DNA from 3 places in the Ensifer adhaerens genome. Region 3 is predicted to be linked to each of the others. Evidence: predicted binding sites of a transcription regulator. Region 3 holds the regulator's gene; each other region holds the start of a gene.
What was found. Region 3 encodes LexA, which represses DNA repair genes until DNA is damaged. Its sites were predicted from a motif close to TGTTCNNNNTGTGTTCNG; they were not measured.

Region 1 (4,007 bases), 780 kb from region 3:
CGAGGGTTCGGTGGCCGTCGATTTCGCCACCAGCTCGCCGTCGATGGTGCGGCCGCGCGGGCCGCTTTCGCCGTAGCCGATGCGTTCGACCGCATGGCCGGAGCGCGTGCCCCAGTTGTCGCGGGTGGCATCGGAGCGGTGCTGCTGGGCACGCTTCCAGCCGGGTGTCGAATAGTTGTTCTGGAAGGGATCGGCCTTGTCGAAGCGTGACTGGCCGTAACCGCCGCGGCCATAGCCGCCATAGGACTGTTCGTTTTCGGCCACGTCCACATGGGCGAGCGGCAGTTCGTCGAGGAAGCGCGACGGCATGGTCGACTGCCAGAGGCCGTGGATTCGGCGGTTGGAGACGAACCAGATGTGGCAGCGGTGCTTGGCGCGGGTGATGCCGACATAGGCGAGGCGCCGTTCTTCCTCGAGGCCGGAGCGACCACCCTCATCGAGCGCGCGCTGATGCGGAAACAGGCCTTCCTCCCAGCCGGGCAGGAAGACGGTGTCGAACTCCAGGCCCTTGGCCGAGTGCAGCGTCATGATCGAGACGGCATCGAGGTTCTCGTTCTGCTCGGCATCCATGACCAGAGCGACGTGTTCGAGGAAGCCGCGCAGTGACTCAAACGCTTCCATCGAGCGGATGAGTTCCTTCAGGTTTTCCAACCGTCCGGGAGCTTCTGCCGATTTGTCGTTCTGCCACATGGCGGTGTAGCCGCTCTCGTCGAGGATCTGCTCGGCGAGTTCGGTATGGACCGTCGTCTCAAGCAGGCTCTGCCAGCGGCGGAAATCGGTGACGACATCGAACAGGGCTTTCCGCGCCTTCGGCTTCAGCTCGTCGGTCTCGATGATCTCGGAGGCAGCCGCGAGCATCGGCACATCACGGGCGCGGGCATAGTCGTGCAGCGTGCGCACGGTGGTGTCGCCAAGGCCGCGTTTCGGCGTGTTGACGATGCGCTCGAAGGCGAGGTCGTCGGCCGGCTGGCAGACCAGGCGGAAATAGGCCATGGCGTCGCGGATTTCGAGGCGCTCGTAGAAGCGCGGGCCGCCGATGACGCGGTAGTTGAGGCCGAGGGTGACGAACCGGTCTTCGAACTCGCGCATCTGGAACGAGGCGCGCACCAGAATCGCCATGTCGTTCAGATTGTGCTTCTGGCGCTGGAGCTGCTCGATCTCCTCGCCGACGGCGCGGGCTTCCTCTTCGGAATCCCAGGCGGCGTGCACCTGCACCTTTTCATCGTCCGGATCGGTACGGTCGGTAAAGAGCGTCTTGCCGAGGCGGCCTTCGTTGTGGGCAATCAGATGACCGGCAGCGCCGAGGATATGTTCGGTCGAGCGGTAGTTGCGCTCGAGCTTGATCACCTTGGCGCCCGGGAAGTCCTTCTCGAAGCGCAGGATGTTATCCACTTCCGCGCCGCGCCAGCCGTAGATCGACTGGTCGTCGTCGCCGACGCAGCAGACGTTCTGCGGCACGCCCTTCGGCCGCTGGGCCAAGAGCCGCAGCCACATATACTGGGCCGTGTTGGTGTCCTGGTACTCGTCGACGAGAATGTAGCGGAACTTGTCGTGATAGTCCTTCAGCACGTCCGCATGCATGCGGAAAATGCGGATCGGGTGCAGGAGAAGATCGCCGAAGTCGCAGGCGTTCAGGGTCAATAGCCGGTTCTGGTAGGCGGCGTAGAGTTCGCGGCCCTTGCCATTGGCAAAGGCGCGGGCGTCGCCCTCGGGGATCTGCGCGGGATCGAGGCCCTTGTTCTTCCACCCGTCGATCATGCCGGCGAACTGCTTGGCGGGCCAGCGCTTGTCGTCGATGCCTTCGGCCTGGATCAGCTGCTTGATCAGCCTGATCACGTCATCGGTGTCGAGAATGGTGAAATCGGAACGCAGGCCGACGAGCTCGGCGTGGCGACGCAGCAGCTTGACGCCGATCGAGTGGAAGGTGCCGAGCCAGGGCATGCCTTCGACCGCATGGCCGACGAGCACGCCGATGCGCTCCTTCATCTCGCGCGCCGCCTTGTTGGTGAAGGTCACCGCCAGGATCTGCGAGGGGAAGGCGCGGCCGGTGGAAAGGATATGGGCGATGCGGGTCGTCAGCACCCGGGTCTTGCCTGTGCCGGCGCCGGCAAGCACGAGAACCGGCCCATCGAGCGTTTCGACCGCTTCGGACTGTTCCGGGTTGAGGCCGGAGAGATAATCCGGGCGCGGCTGGGCGCGATCACGCGCCGCCATGGCGCGCGCAGCGATACCTCCGGCGGCTGGAATACCTCCAGGGGCTGGCGACTGCTTGCGCGGCGCCGGCTCCTCGTCGAAGAAAGGAATATCGTCGAAACCACTCATCATGCGGCTCAATGTAGTGATTCGGTGGGGAAAGGCCAGAAAGGATGTTCTTCTTTTATTCCGTTTTCTGCGCCCGGCGCACCAAGCCTGTGGAAAGACAGGCGATTTCGAAACCGCTTATTCTTGGTCGCCCGATTTATTCTGTGGTTTTGTCGAAGACGGCATCGACCGGCACCTGCAGAGCGGTCGCAAGCTGGTTGGTGCGGGCGGCAAGCGAGATCACCCGAAGCAGATCCGCGTGCTGGGCATCGCTCATGCCCTTGGCCTTCGCGGCCGCCGTGTGGGAATGGGCGCAGTAGCCGCAGCCATTGGTGACGGAGACGGCAATGTAGAGCATCTCCTTCACCAGCGGATCGAGGGCCGAAGGTGTTGCCATCACAGCCTTGACGTCGCGCCAGGTCTGCTCCAGCAGCTCCGGATCGAAGGCGAGCCACAGCCACATGTTGTTGATGAAATCGGATTTGCGCGTGGCGCGGATGTCGTCGAACACGGCTTTGACGCGCGGGTCGGCTTCCGGGTTTTGGGGCGGGGTAACGGTGCTCATGGGTGTCCTTCACTGTTGTCGCCTGGTGGCGCACGCGGGCGGGCCGGTCGCTTGATGCGATGACGATAGCCAAGGTCGCAGCGATTGCCAGCGTTGCGTTTGGGGCAGCCGTCGTCGATGCGTTCAATTGGGGATTTCGTTGCAGGGTTGGTTGTTCGCGCCGAATGGTCCTGATGTAAACAGCACGCCTTTGCTCGAACCCTGATAGGCGTTGCCGTTCTGCGTGACGATGAAGACCCTGCGTCCGCAGAAGCCCGTCGGCCGTGCGGCAACCACGCGTGTCTGGCCGCTGGCGTCAGTGACGGTCTTGGGGTTGCAGGCCCCGTAAGGCGTGTCGGCCATGCGAATGGTTGCGGTCGAGGCGCGGCTGAGCGGTGTGGAACTACCCGGCGGGAACGTACCCGAAGCCGTGCCTGCAGCGGCCACGGCCGATTGCGTGATCTGAAAGTCTGCGGTGCCGTCGTCACCCGCTTCGAAAAGCACAGCGAAAACGACCTTGCGCTCGTCAAACGTGTTTCAGCCAAAACCTGGTTGTGCTCCATAGGTCGGTAACCTAGAAGTAGCTTCGGACGCTCGAAGCGGCGTTCAGGCAGGAGCCCGATCATGATCAAGATGAGCGTCTACTATCCGGCCGATGGCGGCTCGAAGTTCGACCACGACTACTACCGCACCACCCACATGCCCTTGCTCGAGGAGCGGCTCGGCGATGCCTGCCTGCGCTACGAGATCGACAGGGGCGTTGCCGGTCGCGAGCCTGGAAGCGCGCCACAGTTTGTCGCGGCGTGCCACGTCTACTCGCCGAGCCTCGAGACATTCCAGGAGGCGTTAGGTCCGCACCGCGCCGAGATCTCCGCGGATGTCGCCAACTATACGGACATCACGCCCATCGTTCAGATCAGTGAAGTCGTTGGAGGGTAGGGTGCCTTGGCGCGTCAGGCGTAGCCGTTGACCTTTCCGCGATCGGCGTCGTGCTGGCGCACCGTGATTCATGGTGACGCAGCCGGTGCGGAACTGGTCGACGATCGGCAACATGTGGTTGCCATGGAAGCGAAAACGACCTTGCTCCCGTCAAACTCGCTTCAGCCAAAACCTGGGTGTGCTCTATAGGTCCGTGACCTAGGCCAGCGCGAAGACGCGCGCC
Region 2 (4,007 bases), 1.0 Mb from region 3:
CGACTGTTGGCCGCGTAGGCGCGGTGAAGGTGCGTCGAGGTCAGCCATCCGCGCGTTTCGGAACCGGGCGCGTCGGGTTGATCGTCTATTGAGGATGGGGCAGGCGCTAGTCGTCTTGCCGCAACGGCCGGAAGCTCATGCGGTGAAGAGCGCAGGGGCCTTGGGCTTCAATGGCGCGGCGATGGGTCACGGTCGCATAGCCGGCATGGAGCGCGAAGCCGTAACCGGGATGGGCGAGATCGGCGCGGGCCATCATGCGATCCCGGGTAACCTTGGCGACAATCGAAGCAGCGGCGATCGACAACGACCGCGCGTCACCTTTCACGACAGCTTTGGCGTGGCATGAAAGCCCGGGCGGCACGTCACGGCCGTCGACGAGCACGAAGCGGGCGGACGAGGTGAGGCCCGCCACCGCGCGCCGCATCGCTTCCAGACTTGCCTTGCGGATGTCGGTGGCATCTATCGTGCCGGCGGAAGCTGAGGCGATCGATACCTCCGATGTCGCGAGAATTGCTTCGAACAGCCTCTCGCGTGCCTGGGCGCTGAGCTTCTTGCTGTCATCGAGGCCTTCGGGAATGGCGTCGGGATCCAGGATGACTGCGGCTGCTACGACCGGCCCTGCGAGCGGGCCGCGGCCAGCTTCATCGGCGCCGGCGACAGGCCAGAAACCGTCCCCCTTCGCCGAGAGTTCAAAACTGAAATCGGGTGCTTCGATGATATCGGGAAAAAGGGGAGAATCGGACGACCTGCGAGACATAAGTCTAATTCGCATGATCGACCGATTCTCTTCAAGCCCCCAGGTCCGAGTGCGGCGGCGGACGGGGGGATGGCCGATGCCCCAGGCGGGGGCAGGGCATCGGAACTGTTTTGTGACCTCTGGGCGCCGGTTGCTTGAGGGAATGTGGTGGCGGTATCCCATCTCCCGGCATCGTCAGCGCGCAGCATCGGTCACGAACCCGGAATGGCCCTGCGCAGGCCACCCGGAAAATCGTCAAAGAAGCGAGAGTTGCACCCCCGTTCCCAGCGGCGGCACGAAGAGGTCGTCGCGAAGCTGCCGGCGTGTCGGGTTGAAGCCAAGGCGCTTGGTGGCGAGATCGAAGCGGCGGCCGATCTGCCACGCATAGGGACCGGCGCCTTTCATGCGCTTGCCGAATTCGGCGTCATAGTCCTTGCCGCCCCGCATGGAGCGGATGAGTGACATGACATGGCGATAACGGTCCGGATAGTTGCGCAGCAGCCAGTCGCGAAACAGCGGGCTAACTTCCAGCGGCAGCCGCAAGAGAACATAACTCGCTTCGGTCGCTCCAGCCGTCCTGGCCGCTTCGAGCACCCGCTCGATCTCATGGTCGTTGAGCGCGGGGATGATGGGCGAGACGAGAACGCCGGCGGGAATGCCCGCCTCGGCGAGGGCGCGAACCGCCTCCAGGCGCTTCGGAGGAGTCGCCGCGCGCGGCTCCATCGTTCGTGCCAGTTTGCGATCGAGCGTCGTGACCGAGATGCCGACCCGGACCAGTCCCTTCTCGGCCATCGGCGCAAGAATGTCGATGTCACGGGTCACCATCGCCGATTTCGTGACGATCATGACCGGATGGTTGGCCTCGCTGAGTACTTCCAGGATCTGGCGCATGATGCGCCATTCCTTTTCGATCGGCTGATAGGGATCCGTGTTGGTACCAATGGCGATTGGCCTGACCTTGTAATCCGGCCGCGCCAGTTCGCGCTCCAGGAGCCGAGCAGCATCCGGCTTGGCAAAGAGCTTGGCTTCGAAATCAAGGCCCGCCGAGAGGCCCATGAAGGCATGCGTCGGACGGGCGAAGCAATAGATGCAGCCGTGCTCGCATCCGCGATAGGGGTTGATCGAACGATCGAAGGAGATATCGGGAGAATCGTTCCGGGTGATCACCGACCGCGGCTTCTCGACCTGCACTTCGGTCTTGAACGGTGGCAGGTCCTCCAGGCTCTCCCAGCCGTCGTCGAAGCTTTCCCGCGCCTGTGGCTCGAAGCGGCCGGACATGTTGAGTCCGGCACCGCGCCCGCGGCGACGGTCAATGTCGATCCGCAATCCGGTTGCGCTCATCATCGCGTCGGCGACATCTGCCGTATTGGCGGGTGCGAGCGCACCCTGCCTGATCTGAGACAGCTCGGTCATTGGAATCTCCCCGGAATCAGATTTCTGATCCCGTTTTGTTCTGACTATTTTCCTATCGCGAAAACGAGAACAATTCAAGAACAAAAAGCAGGAGGTTTTCGTATGGATCCAAGATGCCTCCCAGCAGACCGCCGACGCCGGTCTGCGGATGTAGCAATTGTGACGGTGATGCGGTAGGACGGGCTATGCTGACGATCATAATGGAAACACAGGACAACGAAGCCGAACTGGTGCAGACGCTTTCGGTGCTCGTTGCCGGCGCCGTGGAGGGTCTCGTCAGCGATGTGATCATCCTAGACCATGGCTCCAGGGACGGTTCGTCGCGCGTGGCCGAGGCCGCCGGTTGCCGCTTTTGCCTCGATTGGGATCTCGGCGATGTCGTGCGCTCGGCACGCGGTGAATGGCTGATGTTGCTTGAGCCCGGCGCGCGCCCGATCGGTCGCTGGATTGACGAACTTGCCGAATACGTCTCGCTGAACAGGACGCCCGCGCGGTTCTCCGATTCCCGGATGCATCGCAAGCCGTTTTTCAGCCGTATGGTCCGGCGAAAGAAGCCGCTGGAAGCGGGTTTCCTGATGAACAAGAACGATGCCCTGGCGGCGGCGGCGGGCAACCGTTGCCTCGGCGACATGACGAACGTCCGGGCCGTTCGCAAGCTCCCTACCGAGCTCGTTCCGGCCTGGGTTGCCATCGAAGGCAGACCGGCGCGCCCTTGACCTCCACGCACTAAAAAGGTGCCAGTCCAGGGGACGGCACCTCAAGGTGTCTCTCAAATGACCTTGTCTGATAAAGTTCTTGCCGGGCAGCATTCTGGCTGCACGTCGTATCCCCTTGTTCTCCCCGCCCGGGGATATTGGCGGGGAGGCGTTTTTGCAGCCCGAAGAGAAACGTGCGGCGTCCGATCTTCGCTGGCTGGTAATCGGACGCTAACGAGGCAAAAAATGGCTGTCAGTTACAAAGGTAACAGACGCACCCGAAGAGCGATGGTTGCGCGTGGCGGGTTCCGGCTCAGCCGCGTTTCAGGTGCTCGTCGAGTCGGGGCATGATCTCGACGAAATTGCAGGGCATGTGCCGGTAGTCGAGCTGCTGCTTCAAGATGCCGTCCCAGGCGTCCCGGCAGGCCCCTGGCGATCCCGGCAGAACGAAGATGAAGGTGGCGTTGGCGACCCCGCCGGTCGCGCGCGACTGGATGGTCGAGGTGCCGATCTTTTCGTAGGAAATCCGGTGGAACACTTCGGAGAAGCCGTCCATGCGTTTTTCGAACAGCGGCTCCAGCGCCTCCGGCGTCACATCCCGGCCGGTGAAACCCGTGCCGCCGGTCGTGATCACCACGTCGATCGTCGGCTCCAGCGTCCAGGCCTTTACCTGGTCGTAAATCTTGGCCCGATCGTCCGGCACGATCGCGCGGGCTTCGAGGCGATGACCGGCGTCACGCACGCGCGCTTCCAGCGTGTCGCCCGATTTATCGTCAGCGAGTGTGCGCGTATCTGAAACGGTCAGAACAGCAATTCCGATGGGAATGAAGGGACGTTTTTGGTCGATGCCGGCCATTCTATTTGCCTCTTCCTGTCGTGTTGCAGGCGAGAACGTACCAGCCGGGTTGCGCCTCCGAAAGAGTGCGCGCTGTCGCAGCCGCATGCGCACCGTTGTCGAAAATGCCGAAGCAGGTTGCGCCTGAGCCTGACATCCGCACCAGCGTCGCGCCTGCTTCCGTCAGCACTTGGCAGACATCGCTTACCACCGGCTGCAACTGCTGCGCCGGCGGCTGCAGATCGTTGCGCATTGCCGCCATGGCCGCCAGCCATGCGTCGATCGTTCCAAGGTTCTGCGGCAGAACGAGCGGTGGATTGGTCTTGTT
Region 3 (4,007 bases):
TTGCGGAAGGTGATGGAGTGGCAGCGTGACCGATCCCGTCGTGACCCTTATGGACGCTCACAGGGCGGCCCTGAGGGCACTATGACAGCCTTCGGCAGAGATGGTGACCTGCGACGTGTTTGTCGGCGCCGCGAAGGGAACCGGGGTTCAAGCACCTACAGCTGGTGAGCGGGTTTCTGGCTCGGGGTTCGCATTGAACATGTCGCATTTCATGTCGTGTGGATCCGCCGTCGCCTCGTGGAAGTGCAGGGAAAGCAAAGGATTCTCGCAGCAACATAGCGTTACGCGGAAGCGGTGTTTTTTCCGCTTCGCGACGACTGCAACATATTGATTATATTGGTGAATGTATTTGGAGGCCTCGCCCGGAATTGAACCGGGGTACAAGGATTTGCAGTCCTCTGCGTCACCACTCCGCCACGAGGCCTCACGGCTCGGATAACCGAGCGTTGGCGGGGATTTAGAATGATTGCAGAAAATCCGCAAGAGGCATTTTCGGAAAAAGCACAAAGCGAATTTGCGGTTCGGGCGCTTTCCACAGGCAGAACGTCCGGCAAGGCCGATTGCTCCTGCCCAGCGAGCAGCAATGCTTCAAGAAGAGGTCGGAACGATTACCTTCCTCAGCTTACTCCGGGTTGCGACGCGTAGGTGCTTTCGCTCAGGCATGCCACACGCCCGCACAAGCCACGTCTTCTAAGCCCCGTACGGATCTTATCGCTTCGGTGAAATCGGTAGAGGGGGAACGATGACTCCGCTGACATCAGCCGCATCGGTAGCGTCCGTCATCATCAAACGGAGGCAATGGCTTATATGAAGACGAAACTTGTCCTGACGGCGTTAATCCTCTTTGCTGCGACCACATTCGAGGCGCGGGCAGAGGACCTGGTTTTCAAGCTGAAGAACAACACAAGTGCAGTTCTGACCAATTTCTACACGTCGCCGGTAGGCGTCAACGAGTGGGAAGACGATGTTTTCGGCCGGCAGGTTCTGAATCCCGGCGAGAACATGGAAATCACCATCGCTGACGGCCGGGATGTCTGCAAGTACGACATGCGCTTCGAGTTCGAAGAGGATTCGGGCCTCGATACGACCGAAGATACGCAGGACCTTTGCGAACTCGGCGAATACACCATCCACGAGTAGGCGACGCGTTATCGGATGAACAAGAAGAACCTCGCTACCGCAAGCGGCAGCGAGGTTCTTCCGAGTACCAGATTTTTATCTGGGATCAGTGGTAGCGGCGGATCAGCCCAACGAGCTTGCCCTGGATCTTCACACGATCAGGCCCGAAGATCCGTGTCTCGTAGGCAGGGTTTGCGGCCTCAAGCGCAATCGATGCGCCCTTGCGTCGGAATCGCTTCAGCGTCGCTTCCTCGTCATCCACGAGCGCCACGATGATGTCGCCGGGGTTGGCGGTATTGCCATTTCGGATGATCACGGTGTCGCCGTCGAAGATGCCGGCTTCGATCATCGAGTCGCCCTTGACTTCGAGGGCGTAGTGTTCGCCGTTGCCGATCATGTCGAGCGGAACGGTGATGTCGTGCGTGTTGTTCTGGATCGCCGAGATCGGCACACCGGCAGCGATGCGGCCCATGACCGGCACGGAAACTGATGTGTTTTCGGCCACCGGCGCCGGCTTCGGTGGTGCGGCAGGGGCTGCCGCCGCCGGCTTGCCGAGGCTTCCCTCGATCACGCTCGGCGAGAAGCCGCGACGTGGCTGCTGCTGGCTGGACGCGTAGGCTTCCGGAAGCTTGATGACCTCGAGCGCGCGGGCCCGGTTCGGCAGACGGCGAATGAACCCGCGTTCTTCGAGCGCGGTAATCAGACGGTGGATGCCGGACTTCGACGCTAGGTCGAGCGCATCCTTCATTTCATCGAATGACGGTGGGACGCCCGACTCCTTCATGCGTTCGTGAATGAACAGAAGCAATTCCTGTTGCTTGCGGGTCAGCATGGCACGTCGCTCCAGAAGGCGTGAAACAAATCAAGAACAGACACTATCTGTTCCATATGTGTTCTGCAAGTGCCTAAAATTCCGTGAATTCAGTCAATTGGCGGGACTGCGCGTGCCGGTTGGTCACTTTTACGGGAGCAAAGCGGGTTTTGGTGATGATTGTGTGGTTGGAAACGACCGTATTGGACTGCGTCGAGCGAATCGCGAGCGTTCTGATGGCGAGGGTCAGGCCGGCTGCGTGGCGGCGCAGGCGTCTTCGAATTCCTTCACCGTCTCTGCGCTGTTGTCTTCGGGAAGCACCGCGTCCGCCGCATCGGTCGCGACGGGCGTGTCGCCGTCATAGACGAACGACTGGATGTAGAACGCAATGGCACCCTTCCACACGTTGCGTCCATCAATCTGGTGGCAGGGGACGGCGGTTTCGAAGTCCGTCTGGAGTTCATCGACCGTGGCGGCACTGAGCTTGACGTCAGGCATGTTAGGCGATGCGACTATCGAAGCGAGAAGCAGGGCGGCAAGCACGGTGATCGTCCACTTTGAGGCAAGGGTGGCACTACGGGGCGGTTAACGATGTGAACCGCGCTTTCGTTCCGAAGTCCAGCAAACTTGGCGATCACTCTCACGTGTTCAACAGGTCTTTGAGTTCAGGCTGTGACCGGTTTGCGCCAGAGGTGCGCGGCGGCAGGGCCCGTCGATCCTGGCGCGATTGGCCGACTTGCGATCGCATCGGTTGTAGCAGTCCGTGTCCTCGCTTTCGGCGCGCACAAATCCATGTTGTGATCGCGCTGCACTGTCTCGACAGGTTGCAAAAATACGATAACTTTGCGGGGAAAGTGGGGTGGTTGCATGCATAGATTGTCGTTGGCGGTTCTCGGTCTGTTGGCGGCGGCCGGAGCGGCCTCTGCTGAAGAAGGTCGTTCGAATATCTGGAAGCGGATCAATGCCTGGACGGTCGGTTCCGATCCGTCCTTGGGCGGCTCGTGCTACGCGGCGACGAGCTATGACGCCGGCGCGATCCTTCGTATCGGCTTCTATCCAAGGGGATCGGCGAACCTGGCGTTTCTTTCGATCGGCAATGCTACCTGGAAATCGATCGAGCCTCAAAGGGAGTATGACGTCGCCTTGCAGCTCGACCGCGGCCGCCAGTGGCCGGCCGTTGCGTTCGGCGTGGACCTCACGGGTTCGAAGGCCCTGGTCGTCAATTTCTCCAATACAGATTTCTTCACCGAATTCGTGCGCAAGAATACGCTGGCGCTGGCGTTCGAAGGGCGCGTGGTGGCGAGCCTCAGTCTGCGTGATTCGATGAAGGCCGTCAGCGAGATGTTCAAATGCCAGGAGGCCGTGAACGCGCTGATGCCGAACGGCGGGCAGGGGAAGGCCGCCGATCCCTTTGCGGGCGCCGGCAGTAATGCGCCGAACAATGACCCGTTTGCGGGCGGCGGCCAGACCAAGTCGTCGAAAGATCCCTTCGCCATGTAATTCCCTGGCGTGAGCATCGGTCTGCACGAGAGGTGAATATTCCTAAATATTGCGTGGGTACGGGTCGCCCACCCTCGACAGTCACGCGGCGACCTATCAAAATGCGCGCAAACGGGGGCTTTGCATGCGTAGATTGCTGTTCGGGTTGGTGGGCTGTCTGATGGTGACGGGGCCGGCCGTGGCTGAAGAGGCCGAGATCATCAAGTGGAAGGAAGTCGGCGGCTGGACCGTTGCTTCCGACACGTCGATGGAAGGCTCGTGTTTCATCACGTCGATGTTCGAGGGCGGGGTCACGCTGCGCCTGGGGTTTTATCCAAAGGGCTCCGAATCGCCACTCTATATGAGCTTCGCCAGCGACGACTGGAAGTCGCTCGAGATCGGCAAGGACTATGACCTGACGTTTCGCTTAGACAAGAGCGATCCCTGGAGCGCTTCGGCGACCGCCGCCGGAGACGAGAACGGCAAGTTCCTCTTCGTGAACGTCACCGATCCCGAATTCCTCACAGGCTTCGTGCGCAAACGGGCTTTGGCGATCGCCTTCGACGAACGCGTGATCGCAAATCTCAGTCTGCGTGGC

Region 1: the regulator LexA is predicted to act here: its motif matches at 2,368-2,385, upstream of LAC81_RS11655 (ATP-dependent helicase).
Region 2: the regulator LexA is predicted to act here: its motif matches at 2,215-2,232, upstream of LAC81_RS02535 (PA0069 family radical SAM protein).

What each region holds. Positions count from the first base shown of each region.
Region 1 covers NZ_CP083349.1:2,355,297-2,359,303, reverse strand. Annotated here, with positions in the region: gene LAC81_RS11655 (ATP-dependent helicase) at 1-2,325, opposite strand, end outside; gene LAC81_RS11650 (carboxymuconolactone decarboxylase family protein) at 2,459-2,866, opposite strand; gene LAC81_RS11645 (hypothetical protein) at 2,990-3,349, opposite strand; gene LAC81_RS11640 (EthD family reductase) at 3,470-3,784, shown strand; gene LAC81_RS11635 (cyclase family protein) at 3,983-4,007, opposite strand, start outside.
Region 2 covers NZ_CP083349.1:528,926-532,932, forward strand. Annotated here, with positions in the region: gene LAC81_RS02530 (ribonuclease HII) at 107-757, opposite strand; gene LAC81_RS02535 (PA0069 family radical SAM protein) at 992-2,149, opposite strand; gene LAC81_RS02540 (glycosyl transferase) at 2,335-2,865, shown strand; gene moaB (molybdenum cofactor biosynthesis protein B) at 3,158-3,700, opposite strand; gene LAC81_RS02550 (4-(cytidine 5'-diphospho)-2-C-methyl-D-erythritol kinase) at 3,702-4,007, opposite strand, start outside.
Region 3 covers NZ_CP083349.1:1,576,167-1,580,173, forward strand. Annotated here, with positions in the region: gene LAC81_RS07820 (hypothetical protein) at 1-168, shown strand, start outside; tRNA gene LAC81_RS07825 (tRNA-Cys) at 351-424, opposite strand; gene LAC81_RS07830 (hypothetical protein) at 808-1,140, shown strand; gene lexA (transcriptional repressor LexA) at 1,226-1,951, opposite strand; gene LAC81_RS07840 (hypothetical protein) at 2,177-2,428, opposite strand; gene LAC81_RS07845 (hypothetical protein) at 2,831-3,430, shown strand; gene LAC81_RS07850 (hypothetical protein) at 3,555-4,007, shown strand, end outside.